One region of the Devosia rhizosphaerae genome, then DNA from elsewhere that is predicted to be linked to it. Evidence: predicted binding sites of a transcription regulator. Region 1 holds the regulator's gene; each other region holds the start of a gene.

The links. Region 1 encodes PhoB, which activates phosphate uptake and scavenging genes when phosphate is short. Its sites were predicted from a motif close to TGTCATNNANCTGTCAT; they were not measured.
Region 2: a site for PhoB is predicted at 2,311-2,327, ahead of QOV41_RS07800 (PhoX family protein). Genes of this name have one in related genera too.
Region 3: a site for PhoB is predicted at 1,940-1,956, ahead of ugpB (sn-glycerol-3-phosphate ABC transporter substrate-binding protein UgpB). Genes of this name have one in related genera too.

Annotation. Positions count from the first base shown of each region.
Region 1 covers NZ_CP126539.1:1,274,627-1,279,326, reverse strand. The annotation lists gene pstA (phosphate ABC transporter permease PstA) at 1-580, shown strand, start outside; gene pstB (phosphate ABC transporter ATP-binding protein PstB) at 629-1,435, shown strand; gene phoU (phosphate signaling complex protein PhoU) at 1,461-2,171, shown strand; gene phoB (phosphate regulon transcriptional regulator PhoB) at 2,175-2,876, shown strand; gene QOV41_RS06195 (MFS transporter) at 2,873-4,498, opposite strand; gene QOV41_RS06190 (aldehyde dehydrogenase family protein) at 4,611-4,700, opposite strand, start outside.
Region 2 covers NZ_CP126539.1:1,592,232-1,596,931, forward strand. The annotation lists gene QOV41_RS07790 (YcjF family protein) at 1-797, opposite strand, end outside; gene QOV41_RS07795 (YcjX family GTP-binding protein) at 794-2,245, opposite strand; gene QOV41_RS07800 (PhoX family protein) at 2,418-4,400, shown strand; gene QOV41_RS07805 (hypothetical protein) at 4,469-4,700, shown strand, end outside.
Region 3 covers NZ_CP126539.1:3,195,503-3,200,202, forward strand. The annotation lists gene ugpA (sn-glycerol-3-phosphate ABC transporter permease UgpA) at 1-399, opposite strand, end outside; gene ugpB (sn-glycerol-3-phosphate ABC transporter substrate-binding protein UgpB) at 508-1,824, opposite strand; gene QOV41_RS15730 (erythromycin esterase family protein) at 2,057-3,382, shown strand; gene QOV41_RS15735 (phosphoribosyltransferase) at 3,395-4,045, opposite strand; gene QOV41_RS15740 (hypothetical protein) at 4,106-4,333, opposite strand; gene QOV41_RS15745 (glycosyltransferase) at 4,516-4,700, opposite strand, start outside.

The DNA.
Region 1 (4,700 bases):
GTTTGCGCCCAAGAACCGCTGGACCGACCTCATCGAGATTAACATCAACAATCTTGCAGCAGTGCCTTCCATCGTCTTCGGCCTGCTCGGCGCAGCAGTGTTCATCAATTATCTTGGCTTGCCCCGCTCCGCACCGCTGGTTGGCGGCTTGGTGCTGACTTTGATGACCCTGCCCACCATCATCATCGCCACGCGATCTTCCCTGCGCGCCGTACCGCCCTCCTTGCGCCAGGCGGCACTTGGCCTGGGCGCCTCCAAGAACCAGACGGTCTTCCATCACGTTCTGCCACTAACGTTTCCGGGCATCCTGACCGCGACCATTATCGGCGTTGCACAGGCGCTGGGAGAAACGGCACCGCTGCTGCTGATCGGCATGAGCGCCTTTATCGCGAACATTCCAGCCACCCCCCTGGATTCGGCTACCGCGCTGCCCGTGCAGATCTATTTGTGGCAGGGCAACGAGAACCGAAACTTTTTCGAAGCGAGGACTTCCGCCGCCATCATCGTGCTTCTCGGGCTGATGCTGCTGCTCAATGCCATCGCTATTTTCCTCCGGACACGGCTGGAGCGTCGTGCCTGATCGGGCTAGGAGGTCTGACAAATGGACATGCTTACTGGTAGGCTCAAGATGACAAGCGACACCGAGGCAGGACGCGCGATCGTAGACCTTGCAAACGCGCCAACGCGCATCGAAGCGCGCGACGTGACGGTGCACTACGGCGACAAGCAGGCTCTGCACGGCATTTCGATCGACATTCCCGATCGGGCAGTTACCTCCTTCATCGGGCCGTCGGGCTGCGGCAAGTCAACCTTTCTGCGCTGCATCAACCGCATGAACGACACCATCGAGGGCGCCAAGGTTGGAGGCCAGATCAGGCTTGATGGCGAAGACATCTACGACACGGATCTCGATGTGGTGGAACTGCGCGCCCGTATCGGCATGGTGTTCCAGAAGCCGAACCCATTCCCCAAGTCGATTTACGAGAACGTAGCCTACGGTCCTAAGATCCACGGCATTGCGCGTTCCAAAGCCGATTTGGACGAGATCGTTGTCTCCTCACTCCGCAAGGCGGGTCTCTTCGAAGAGGTGAAGGACCGCCTATACGAGCCGGGTACAGGTCTGTCCGGCGGTCAGCAGCAGCGCCTCTGCATTGCGCGCGCGATCGCAGTTGGCCCTGAAGTAATCCTGATGGATGAACCCTGCTCGGCTCTCGACCCTATCGCAACCGCAATCATCGAGGAACTCATCGATGAACTGCGCGAGAACTTCACGATCGTGATCGTGACACACTCCATGCAGCAGGCCGCCCGCGTCTCGCAGAAGACCGCTTTCTTCCACTTGGGCAAGCTGATCGAAGAAGGCGTCACCGAAGAGATCTTCACCAACCCGGTGCACAAGCAAACACAAGACTACATCATGGGCCGGATCGGCTGACCGGGCGCATCGAGGAGGAAAACCAATGCCAAATACCGGCGCCGACCATATCGTTCAGTCCTATAGCGACGAACTCAATGCGCTCGCTCAAGCCATCGCCGAAATGGGCGGTGAAGTGGAAGTTTCCATCGAGAATGGCACCAAGGCCCTGCTCAAGCTTGATCGCGAGCTCGCCGATTTGACCATCATCGCCGATCAGCGCATCGACGACATGGAGCGCCGGATCGACGAAATGGCGGTTTCGATGATTGCTCGTCGTCAGCCGATGGCGAGCGATCTACGCGCCATCATTACCTCCATCCATGTCGCGGGGGACCTCGAGCGCATTGGTGACATGGCCAAGCAATTGGCCCGGCGCTCCCTGAAACTCGATGGGCTCAACCTGCAGCCAACTTTCTACAATGGCGTCCGCAACATGACGGCATTGGTAATGCGGCAGCTAAAGCAGGCGCTGGACGCCTATTCCAATCGGGACGCCGCCGCTGCCGTCGAGGTCTGCAACCGCGATGACGAGGTCGATGCGATGCACACCTCGTTGTTCCGTGAGCTGCTCACCTACATGATGGAAGATCCGCGCAACATCACCTCCTGCACGCATTTGCTGTTTTGCGCCAAGAGCCTGGAACGCATCGGCGACCACGCCACCAACATTGCGGAGCGCGCCTACTATCTGCAGACCGGCAAGCAGCTCGGGAGCAATGTCGAAGAGCTCGAGCGCAAGCAGATCAAGGTTTAAGCCATGTCGGCTACAATTCTCGTCGTCGAAGACGAAGGCGATATCGCCATTCTCTTGCGCTATAATCTTGAGGCCGAAGGCTTTCGGGTCCTGACTGCTGAAACCGGTGACGAGGCCCAGGTCCAGATCCAGCAAAAGCTGCCCGATCTGATCCTGCTTGACTGGATGCTGCCCGAGATCTCCGGCATCGAACTGTGCCGGCGCTTGCGGGCGCGCGACGAGACCGCGCGGGTGCCGATCATCATGCTGACCGCACGCGGCGAGGAAGAAGAACGGGTGCGGGGCCTTGCCACAGGTGCGGACGACTACGTCGTAAAGCCGTTTTCTGTTCCCGAACTGATGGCCCGAATCCATGCACTTCTGCGACGGGCGAACCCCAATCTGGTGACCGCTTCGCTCAAGGTCGGCGATCTCGAACTCGATCGCACCACCCACCGCGTCCGCCGCGGCAATCGCGACGTCCATCTTGGTCCCACCGAGTATCGACTACTCGAATATCTCATGCGCCATCCCGGCCGGGTCTATTCGCGCGAGCAATTGCTCGATGGTGTCTGGGGCAATGACGTCTATGTCGATGAGCGGACAGTGGATGTCCATATCGGTCGTCTCCGTCGTGCCATCAATCGCGGCCGCGAGATCGACCCGATCCGGACCGTTCGCGGCGCGGGCTACGCTTTCGACGAGCGCTTCGCCCAAGTGGCCTAGTGCTCGGGGCTCTCCCGGAGCGGCATGTCGTCGACCTGCGGCACGGTCTGCCGCTCGATCATGCGGTGGACATGGGGCGGTCCCTCGCCCCGGTGCAGCGCCCGCAAGCTCTGCAGGTTCTCGGCATCGGCCTTGGTACGCCGCAGATTGTGGCGCACATAGTCCACCCAGGTGGGCACGTGATAGCTCTCCACCCAGATCTCTGGGCGTTCGAGGTCCCGCAGCAGCGCCCATTGCCGCGCACCATCGCGGATGCGGATACGGCGGCGCTCACTCATTAGCCGGAGGAAAGCGGGAATGTCTTCCTGGACGATCTGATAGTCCACCATCACCATCACCGGCCCACTCCGCGGCCGCATCTCGAGCTTGAGCACCGGTTCGTTGAAGGCATTGAGCGGGCTGAGGTCGCGTGAGCTGAACTGCGGCAGCGGCAGCTTGAGACCCACCAGAGCACAGGCAAGGAGCGTCACCCCCGCCAAGGCGAGTGACCAGCTCGGTGCGGACAGATCGGCGACACTGCCCCAGAGCCAGCTGCCCAGTGCCATGCCGCCGAAAGTAGCCGTTTGGTAGAGCGATAGCGCCCGCCCCACAACCCAACGGGGCGTTGAGAGCTGAACGGAGACGTTGAACAGTGACAGCGCCAGCACCCAGCCCGCGCCCGCTGGCAAGAGAATGAGACAGCTCAGCACGATTTCGCGGCTGAAGCCCAGGCCGACACAGGAGACCGCGAACACCACGCAGGCAATGCGCACGATGATCTCATTGCTGTAGCGCTCGCGCACCCTTCCGTTGAGGAAGGCGCCTCCGATGGCACCAACGCCAAAGCACCCCAACAACGCGCCATAGCCCAGGGCGCCGCCGCCGAGATATTCGCTTGCCACCGAAGGCAGGAGCGCCAGCACCGCGATAGCGGCAAGGCCGAACAGGAAACCACGCAGCATAACTGTCATCAGATTGGGCGAGAGCGAGGCATAGCGCACCCCGGCCCACATGGCGCTGCCGAACCTCTCCCGCGGCAACTTGTTGGCGATCGCTTGCGGCTGCCACCGGAACAGCGCGGCGATCAGCGGGAGGTAGGAAACCGCATTGACCGCGAAGGCCGCAGCCGCGCCGGCAAAGGCAACGATGATGCCGCCAACTGCTGGCCCCACGCTGCGCATCATGTTGAAGCCCATGGCGTTGAGCGTCACCGCGCCGGGCAGGTCGTCGCGCGGCACGATATCGCCCATGGAAGCCTGCCAAGACGGGTTGAACAACGCTGTGCCGCAGCCAATCAGAAAGGTGAACCCTAGCAAGAGCCAGGGGGTCATCAGCCCAAGGAAACCCAGCACCGCCAGCACCACGGAAATGATCGCCATTGCCGATTGGGCAATGATCATCACTATGCGCCGGTCGAAATTGTCGGCCAGCGCGCCCGCTGCGATGGAGAACACCATGATGGGCAGGGTGGTCGAGGCCTGCACCAGGGCGACCATATTGTGGGAGTCCGTGAGGGTGGTCATCATCCACCCGGCGCCGACCGCCTGCACAAGACCGCCGAGATTGGACGCTAAGGTGGCGATCCAGAGCAGGCGAAAGGTCTCGTGCCGGAAAGGGGCCAGCACAGACACTCGCTCGGGCATTCGTGAACCTCAGTCGTCTGCCCGCAATCGCGCGGGCGAATGGCACCAATCTGCTCTCGGCAGGGCGCCAATGCAACTGCGCCGGCACGAGGCCGGCGCAGTCTTTTTCGTCTTAGCCAGCCGCGGTGTAGGCCGTCTTGACCTGAGTGTAGAACTCGGCGGCGTACTTGCCCTGCTCGCGCGGACCATAGCTCGAGCCTTT
Region 2 (4,700 bases), 320 kb from region 1:
AGCACCAGGCCGCCAGTGACAGCCAGATGGGTCAGGATGGCGCCTGCCAGCCGCCACGAACCGGCCAGCCCGGGCCGGGCGCCGTACAGGCGGGCAATGGCACCGGCCAGCCGGACGCTCTCCCAGATTACGAAGGCTATATCCACCAGGGCGCGTGGCGACACGGCGGTAACGAGTGCTACCCGGCGCGCCGAGGCGGCAGTGAGCGCCCGTGCGCGGCGATCAAGTGGCGCCATGAGGTTGCGTTCGGCAAGAGCGACGATCTCAGTGCCATCGAAGAGATGCGGGAGGTGGTCCTTCACCTGTTCGCGGTCGCGGGCGAGGTCGGGACGACCGCCATAGATGCCCAGCAGATGATCGACGACGCGCCCTGCCTGATCGCGATCATTGGTGGCGACCGCTTGGCTTGCGTCGCGGCTCAGCTCATCGAGAACCTCGAGGCGGCGCAGGGACAGCCATTCGCGTATGACCAGCGCGGCGAGCGCCAGGATGAACGCGACCGTTACGGCGATGCCGACATAGCCCAGCCAAAGATGGGCTGCGAAGAGGTCGCGCAGCAGACGGTCGATGGCAAGACCGATGCCGGCCGACACCAGAACGCCGCCGCAAGCCCAGGCGAGTTTGGCCAGCCACCCCATTCGCCGAGGGGGCGGGGCGACCGAATCCTCGTCTGTTGGGGTGGTGTCGAAAGCGGCTTCGGTCAGTTCCGCATCACCAGCCGAAAAGGCGCGCGGAAGGCGATGGGATTGGCTGCTTTCCGCTGACGGTGGAGTGGGTTGGGCGACGGGGCGCTTCACTTGAGCTTGTCTCCCAAAAGGTAGTCCAGCGCTCGGTCGAAGCGGATGTGCGGCAGGAGCACGTCGCCAGCGTCATTGCGATCCAGGCGGCCGGGTGGACGGAAGCGGAGGAAGTTAAGCGCCACGGGGGCGCCGTCTTCAAAGAGGGAATCGGGTCGCTCGGGCAGGTCGCCGGGGAAGAGCGCGATTTCGGTCTTGCCGTCATAGGTGGTGCCATCCAGCGCCTCGCCCGCCATGGGTGTGCCAATGATGGTGGGCAGGGTCTCGCCACTTTGGTTTATCGTGCCCTCGCGGGTGGCGCGGATACCGGCCAGCGCCAGTGAGCGCGTGTCGGTGCCAGCAAAGCGGGCGCGCTTGGATGCGCTGGCGACGAGCCGGTTGAGCAGGCTCTCCAGACGGTCATGGCTGGTGTGGTGCACATGATCGGCTTTGGTTGCGGCAAAGAGGATGCGATCGATACGCCGTACGAAGGGGCGCAGCAGCGGGTTGGTTTCACCCTGGCGGAAACAGGCGAGCACCGCCGTAAGCGCGGTTTCGAGATCAGCGACAGCTGCGGGGCCAGCGTTCAGCGCCCGCAGCGCGTCGACTAGGACGATCTGCCGGTCCAGCCGGGCGAAGTGATCGCGGAAGAAAGGGCGCACCACCTGATCCTTGTAGGCCTCGTAGCGGTGCTCCAGCATGGCATAGAGGCTGCCCTTGCGACTGGTGCTGGCTGGCTTGTCCATGGGCGCAAAGGTGAGGGCGGGGGAGCCTTCAAGGTCGCCGGGCAAGAGGAAGCGTCCGGGCGGGAGAGTGGAGAGTGCGCCGTGCTCGCGGCTGCGCCGGAGATAGTCGGTGAAGCTCGCCGCCAACCGCTCCGCATCGGGGTCGTTGGCGCCCTTGAGCGGGTCGATGCCGGCGAGCAGTTCGAGAAAGGGGCTGGCCTCCTTGCCGGAGCCAGGGCGGCGGGCGCGCTCCAGCGCCTCCGCGCTCCATTCGGCAAAGGTCAGACCCAGGAGCGGCAAGTCGAGCAACCACTCGCCGGGATAGTCAACGATGTCGAGATTGAGGGTGGAAGGACCGCGCATGCCGGAGAACCAGCGCGAGGATTGATATTTAAGGACAATCCGCAGCTGCGATATCCGGCGGGTGCTCTCGGGCCAAGTGGGCTCCCTGCCGGTCAACGCTTCGATATGCTGCTCATAGGCAAAGCGAGGGATGGTGGCCTCGGGATATTCCGCCAGTCGCGCGCCGATGAAGCGGCCCTCCGCTAGTGGCGTGAAGCCGGGCAGGCGACCGCCGGTCAGCAGGTTGTGGATCAAGGCGGTGATAAAGATAGTCTTGCCGGCGCGGCTGAGGCCAGTAACGCCCAGGCGCAACGTGGGGGTAAAGGCGCCTGACGTGCTGTCGGCCAGGTTGGCAAGGGCGATGCCCACTTCGTCGACAATGGTCGTGGGAGCTTGGGGCACGCGGAACTCACTCTGGTCTCCTCAGCAAGATAGGCGAGAGACGCGGATGTTCAAGCTGTTCCTGCCGTCATGGGACTGTCTTGCTTTGTCGCGGAGCTGTCAAAGCACAGCCCTAAACACTGGAACCGTTCAAAACTGAACGCCTGCCCAGCTGTTGAGGAGCTCCGCGCCCATGACCGACAAACCGACTTTCCCTACCCAGGGACTCGAAACCGCCGAGTTCGACCCGACCAATACTTCCCAGAATCGCACCATGGGCGAGATCATTGCTGCGCGCTTCTCGCGCCGCGGCTTTCTCCAGGGATCGCTCGCCGTTTCCGCTATCGCCGCCACCGTTGGCCCGGCTGCCCTGCTGAGCGCGCCGCGCGCTGAAGCCCAGGAAGGCAGCTCGGCCTTCTCGTTCCCCGAAGTCACTGCCGGTGTTGACGCCAACCACCACGTCGCCGAAGGCTATGACGCCAAGATCCTGATGCGCTGGGGCGACCCGGTAGTCTCGGGCGCTCCCGAATTCGATCCTGAGAACCAGACTGCCGAAGCCCAGGCCGGCCAGTTCGGCTATAACAACGATTACGTCGGCTACATCCCGCTAGACGGCTCGGACGAGCATGGCCTGCTGGTCGTGAACCACGAATATACCAACCCGCACCTGATGTTCCCGGGCCTGGTCGAGATTGTCGACGGCGAAGCCGTGCAGGGCGACCTTTCCGAAGAGCAGGTCGATATAGAGCTGGCCGCTCATGGTGGCTCAATCATCGAAATCGAGAAGGTCGACGGCCAGTGGCGCCGCGTTGCCGATAGCAAGTACAACCGCCGCATCACCGGCACGACGCCGACCTTGGTTACCGGCCCTGCCGCCGGTCACGACCGCCTCAAGACCAGCGCCGACGCAACCGGCACCGAAGTGCTCGGCACGCTCAATAACTGTGCTGGTGGCGTTACGCCCTGGGGCACCTACCTTATGGCCGAAGAGAACTTCCACGGCTACTTCGCCGGCGAACTGCCGGAAGGTCACGCCGAGGCGGCCAACTACGAGCGCCTGGGTGGTCCCGGCGGCTGGTACCAGTGGCACAACTACCACGACCGGTTCGACGTCTCCAAGGAACCCAACGAGATGAACCGCTTCGGCTATGTCGTCGAAGTGGATCCGATGGATCCGAACTCGGTCCCCAAGAAGCGCACCGCACTGGGCCGCTTCAAGCATGAAGGCGCCGCGAGCATCGTTGCTCCCAACGGCCAGGTCGTCCTGTATTCGGGTGACGACGAGCGCTTCGACTATGTCTACAAGTTCGTGACCGCCGGCACCTATAACGCCGATGATCGCGCCGCCAACATGGACCTGCTCGACGAAGGCACGCTCTACGTTGCCAAGTTCGAAGAAGACGGCACCATGGAATGGATGCCGATGATCCATGGCGAAGGCCCGCTGACCGCCGAGAACGGCTTCAACAGCCAGGCCGACGTGGTCATTGAGACCCGCCGCGCTGCCGACCTGCTGGGCGCCACCAAGATGGATCGGCCCGAGGACATCCAGCCCAATAGCGGCAGTGGCAAGGTCTATGTCATGCTGACCAACAACACCCGCCGCACGGAAGAAGAGGTCAACGCCGCCAATCCGCGCGCCGAGAACGCCTTCGGCCACATCATCGAGATTGCCGAAGACGATGGTGACTTCGCCGCCACCTCGGGCACCTGGGAAATCCTGCTCAAGTGCGGCGATCCCTCGATTGCCGAAGTTGGCGCCACCTTTACCACCGACACTTCGGAAAACGGCTGGTTCGGCATGCCCGACAACGCCGCCGTGGACGCCGATGGCCGCCTGTGGGTTTCGACCGACGGCAACAACCCAACCGACACCGGCCGTACCGATGGCTTGTGGGCCGTGGACACGGAAGGCAATGCCCGCGGCACCTCGCGCCTGTTCTTCCGCGTACCGGTCGGCGCCGAAATGTGTGGTCCGGTCTTCACGGGCAATGGTGAGACCCTGTTCCTAGCCGTGCAGCATCCGGCCGATGGTGGCGAAGACTGGGAAGGCCATGGCCGCCCATCCTACTACGAGGACCTTTCGACCCGCTGGCCCGACTTCAACGACAACATGCCGGTGCGCCCATCGGTGGTGGTCGTGACCAAGCAGGGTGGCGGCAAGATCGCTGTCTAGAAGTGATGGGGGGAGGGCAACAGTCTTCCCCCTTCTGCTTTCTACCTGACCACTCAAGGAGCTCAGACATGATTTTCAAAGCAAGTCTCGCTGCCATTCTCCTCGCTGGCACGTTCGCCGTGCCCGCTTTCGCTCAGGAGACCATTGCCGGCATGACCATCCCGCAAGAGGAGATGGGCATCGTCGAGAACCACTGTGCAGCGCTTGCCGCTGCTGCTCGCGTGGAGATGGGGGAGCCGACGGACAATAAGGCCGCGGGCCAGGACGACGACGAAGAGAACCCCGGTGCCGAGGGCGATG
Region 3 (4,700 bases), 1.9 Mb from region 1:
GGTGGGGTTGAACATGAACCACCATAAAATGCCCACCACCACCGGGGCCACTGCATAGGGCCAGACCAGCAGCGTGGTATAGATCCGATTGGTGCGCAGCACGCGGTTGACCGCCACCGCCAGCACCAGCGACAGGCTCATCGAGAACAGCGTTACCGAGATGGCGAACACCCCCGTGACCCAGAGCGCGTTGACGTAACCGGGGTCGGCAAACAGGCGCTGGTAGTTCTCGAACCAGATAAAGGTGGTGCGGAAGCCAAAGGGGTCCTCGCGCTCAAAGCTCGACTTCACCGCCTGGGCCGCCGGCCAGATAAAAAACACCAGCGTGACCGCCAGCTGCGGGGCCAGCAGCAGATAGGGCAAGAGCTTGTTGGGGAAGATGGTGCGCTTGGCCTGCATGGGCACTCCGGCGGCAATAGGCTGCTATCGAAGGGGGCCTGGCACGGCTGCGCCAGGCCCCTTGGAGATTGGGTGGCTGAGCCGCCAGGGCGGCTCAGCGGCAGCGGCTTAGCTGTTGGCGGCTTCGAAGTCGCGCAGGATCTGGTTGCCACGCTCGACAGCCGCGTCCAGGGCTTCCTGGGCGGTCTTGTTGCCGGCCAGGAGAGCTTCGAACTCTTCGTCGATAACGGTGCGCACCTGGGTCAGATTGCCAAAGCGGATGCCCTTGGAGTTGGCCGACGGCTCACCCCGGGTGATCTGCTCAATGGCCACTTCCGAACCGGGGTTCTCGCCGTAATAGCCCTGCTCCTGGCCCAGCTCATAGGCGGCATTGGTGATCGGCAGGTAGCCGGTCGCCTGGTGCCACTCGGCCTGCACTTCGGGGCTCGAGAGATAGGTGAAGAACTGGGCAACGCCGTCATAGACCGCCTCGTCCTTGCCGTTCAGCACCCACAGGGTCGCCCCGCCGATGATCGAGTTCTTGGGCTCTGCAATCGCATCGTCGTAATAGGGCAGCGGGGCAAAGCCGACCTCGAAATCGGTGGCGTTGGCGATGACGCCGGCGCGCGAAGCCGAGGAGTTCATGTACATGGCGCATTCGCCCGCATAGAACTTCGGCGGCGCATCGGCACCACCCACCGGACCGCCATACTGGAACAGGCCTTCGTCAGCCCAGGCCTTGAGGTTCTCCCAGTGCTGGGTCTGCACCTCGCCATTGAAGGTGAACTCGGTGCCCAGGCCACCAAAGCCGTTCTCGAGCGTGCCATAGGGCTGGTCGTGAATGGCCGAGAGGTTCTCCAGCTGCACCCAGCTTACCCAACCGGTGGTGAAGCCGCAGGGGGCAGCACCCGCCTCCATGATGGTGCGGCTCATCTCCTCGAGCTCGGCCCAGGTCCGGGGCGGGGTCTCGGGGTCAAGCCCGGCAGCCTCGAACACGTCCTTGTTGTAGTACATGATCGGGGTCGAGGAGTTGAACGGCATCGAGAGGATGTTGCCCTCGGTGTCCGAATAATAGCCGGTCACCGGCTCGAGGAACGCCGACGGATCCCAGGGCTGATCATTGTCGGTCATCAGCTGGTAGACCGGGTACACGGCTCCTTCGGCGGCCATCATGGTGCCGGTGCCCACTTCGAAGACCTGCACGATGGCAGGCTGCTCATTGGCACGGAAGGCGGCAATCGCCGCGGTCAAGGTCTCGGCGTAGCCGCCCTTGTAGGTCGGCACCACAACAAACTCGTCCTGGCTCTCGTTGAAGCCCTGCGCAATCGCCTCAAGCTTCTGACCCAACTCGGCATCCATCGCATGCCACCAGCTGATCTCAGTTTGCGCAAAGGCGGTGGTCGACGTCAGGGCAATGGTAAGTGCGGCAAGGGATAGGCGAACCATGGTTCTCTCCTGCATGACAAAAAAGTATCAGCAGGAAACTGCTGCCCCCGCTGGCTCGTCTCAGTGCGAGCGCCGCGTGCCTAACAATGGTGCTTTACGGTTGGGTGACAAAGCCGTGACGGTTCTGTGACACCCAACAGCTATCGCGGCCATTGCCGGATTGATCCTAGGACAGGACCCGGAGCTAGCCTCGAGGGTCAGCGTTTGCTCGTTAGGAGAAAGGAGTGCCACCATGACCGATCTCATCCCCAGTCCCGACGCCACCATCGACGTCGCCCGCGAGATCCGACATGCGGCAGTGCCGCTGCCCGATCCCCGCCACGCACTGGAGTTCGGGCCCTTTTTCGATGAGCTGGCCGACGCCAAGATCGTTCTCTTGGGCGAGGCGAGCCATGGCACATCCGAGTTCTACTGCGCGCGGGCCGCGATTACCCGGTCGCTTATCGAGCATCACGGCTTCAACATCGTGGCGGTCGAGGCGGACTGGCCCGATGCCAACCGCATCGACCGCTATGTCCGGCATCGGGCCGGCGGCCGGGATGACGAGCAATCCTTTGCCCGTTTCCCCAACTGGATGTGGCGCAACGAGGAGGTTGCCGGGTTTGTCGAATGGCTGCGGGCCCACAATGAAGCCAAGGCGCCGGCAACACGCGCCGAGTTTCGGGGCCTCGATGTCTATTCCCTGCGTGGTTCCATCGGCGAGGTGCTCGACTACCTCGATCGTGTCGATCCCGAGCAAGCGCATCGGGCTCGCCGCCGCTATGGCTGCCTTACCCCCTGGCAGGGGGAGCCGGCGTACTATGGCCGTGCGGTCATCACTGGCGAGAAAGACCCGTGCGAAGCGGCTGTCGTTCAGCAGTTGAGCGATCTCCTCAGCCGGCAGATGGACTATGTAGGCCGAGATGGCGAGGACTTCTTCGATGCCGCGCAGAATGCCCGCATTGTCCGCTCGGCCGAACAATATTATCGCATCATGTATAGCGGCTCCAATGACAGCTGGAACCTGCGCGACCGGCACATGTTCGATACGCTGGAAGCCCTGCTTGCCCATCGCGGACCCGATGCCAAGGCAGTTGTCTGGGCCCACAACTCCCATATCGGGGACGCGTCAGCCACCGAAATGGGGTGGAGCGGCCAGTTCAACATCGGCGAACTCTGCAAAACGGCATATCGCGAGCAGGCGATCACCATTGGCTTTGGCACCGATCACGGCGAGGTGGCCGCTGCAGATGATTGGGACGAACCCATGCAGGTCAAGACCGTGCTCCCCTCCCGCCCAGACTCCTACGAACGCATCTTCCGCCATGTCGGGGTGCCCAGGGCGCTCATGGATCTGCGGCACGACGGAGTAGTGCGTGCCGCTCTAGCTGAGCCGCGGCTGGAGCGGGCGATCGGGGTCATCTACCGCCCCGATACGGAGCGCCAAAGCCATTACTTCAAAGCCGTGCTGCCCGAGCAGTTCGATACCTATGTGTGGTTCGAGGAGACTCATGCGGTGACGCCCCTCCCCATCGCACGTCCGCATGGCGTGCCAGAGACATATCCTTTTTGCGTGTAGACGCCTTACGGTCTACGAGTCGCCGGCACGCGCGAGCAGATCGATTACCTCCGCATCGCTCACCTGCGAGAAATCTCGGTAGTGCTGCCCCACAGCCGCGAAGTCGTGAACGCTCAGCAGACACACAACCTCGTTGCACAGAGGCGCCAAACGGTTGAGCGACGAAGAAGCGGCCACCGGCACGGCCAGCACGACGCGTTGCGGCTCCATTTCGCCGAGCACTCGCAGCGCCGCCTCGACGGTGCTACCGGTAGCAATGCCATCATCGACCAGGATTATGGTGCGGCCCAACACGTCGGTTGGCGCGCGACTGCCGCGGTAATGAAGGCGGCGGCGCTCCAGCTCGGCAGTTTCAGTGGCGATGATGCGGTCGAGATCGGCTCGGCTGGGCCGGAAGACGGCGAGCGCCGCATCATTGAACACGGCTCGAGGTGGGCTGGTGCCGGCAATTGCACCAACGGCGTATTCCGGCTGCCCCGGTGCGCCCAACTTGCGAACGAAGAGCAGGTCGAGGCTCGAGCCGAGTGCCTGTGCCACTTCGAACCCCACCGGCACGCCGCCGCGCGGCAATGCCAACACGAGGGGCGCATCCAAATGCAAGCCGGCGCAGGCCTGAGCCAGCTTTCGCCCTGCATCTTGTCGATCTTCGAAAATCTGCGCCATGGCCATCCCTCCGGTTCAGGAGGAAACGCAAGGGCGGCGGCTGATGTTCACGGAAATGGGCTAGCTGCGCTCAGCCGCATAGAGAAGAACACTCTGAGGGGTAAAATCCTCCCGCAGAAACCAGACCTTGGCGCGCAACTGCTTGCCGTGCAGCGCCAGCTTCTCCCGCAAAGCCACCTCACCCGCCTTGACGGGGCAGCTTGCTTTTACCTGGATGCACTCGGAGAGTTCAATGGCGCCTTCGGCCGGCTTGCACGCTTGCACGCTATAGTAACCGGAATCGCTCAATCGTATGGTCCCATACTGCCGTGGTGCCCAGAATTCGGCACATCCGTTAACAAATGGTTTCCGCCGACGCTGCGGACCCCCTTCACCGCTAGGGCGAAAACAAGGCACGCGACAGATAACGTCCCAAAACGGGATAAGCAAGGGCGCCGTTCCGTATGTCGGCTATGCAGGGTTAACGGGGCTCAAGCCCTTGCAGCGCAACGCTGTTCAATGAAGTTCACGGCCGTCGCCACCCCGTCTTCCGAGCTGATCAGGGCGCCCAGTTCAACTGCGCGGGCCTGTATAGTCGAATCCTTGAGGCACCTGATGGTGTTGATCAGATCCACCGGGGTGAGCGTCTTCCGATCGAGCCGCGCCGGTCCCGCAC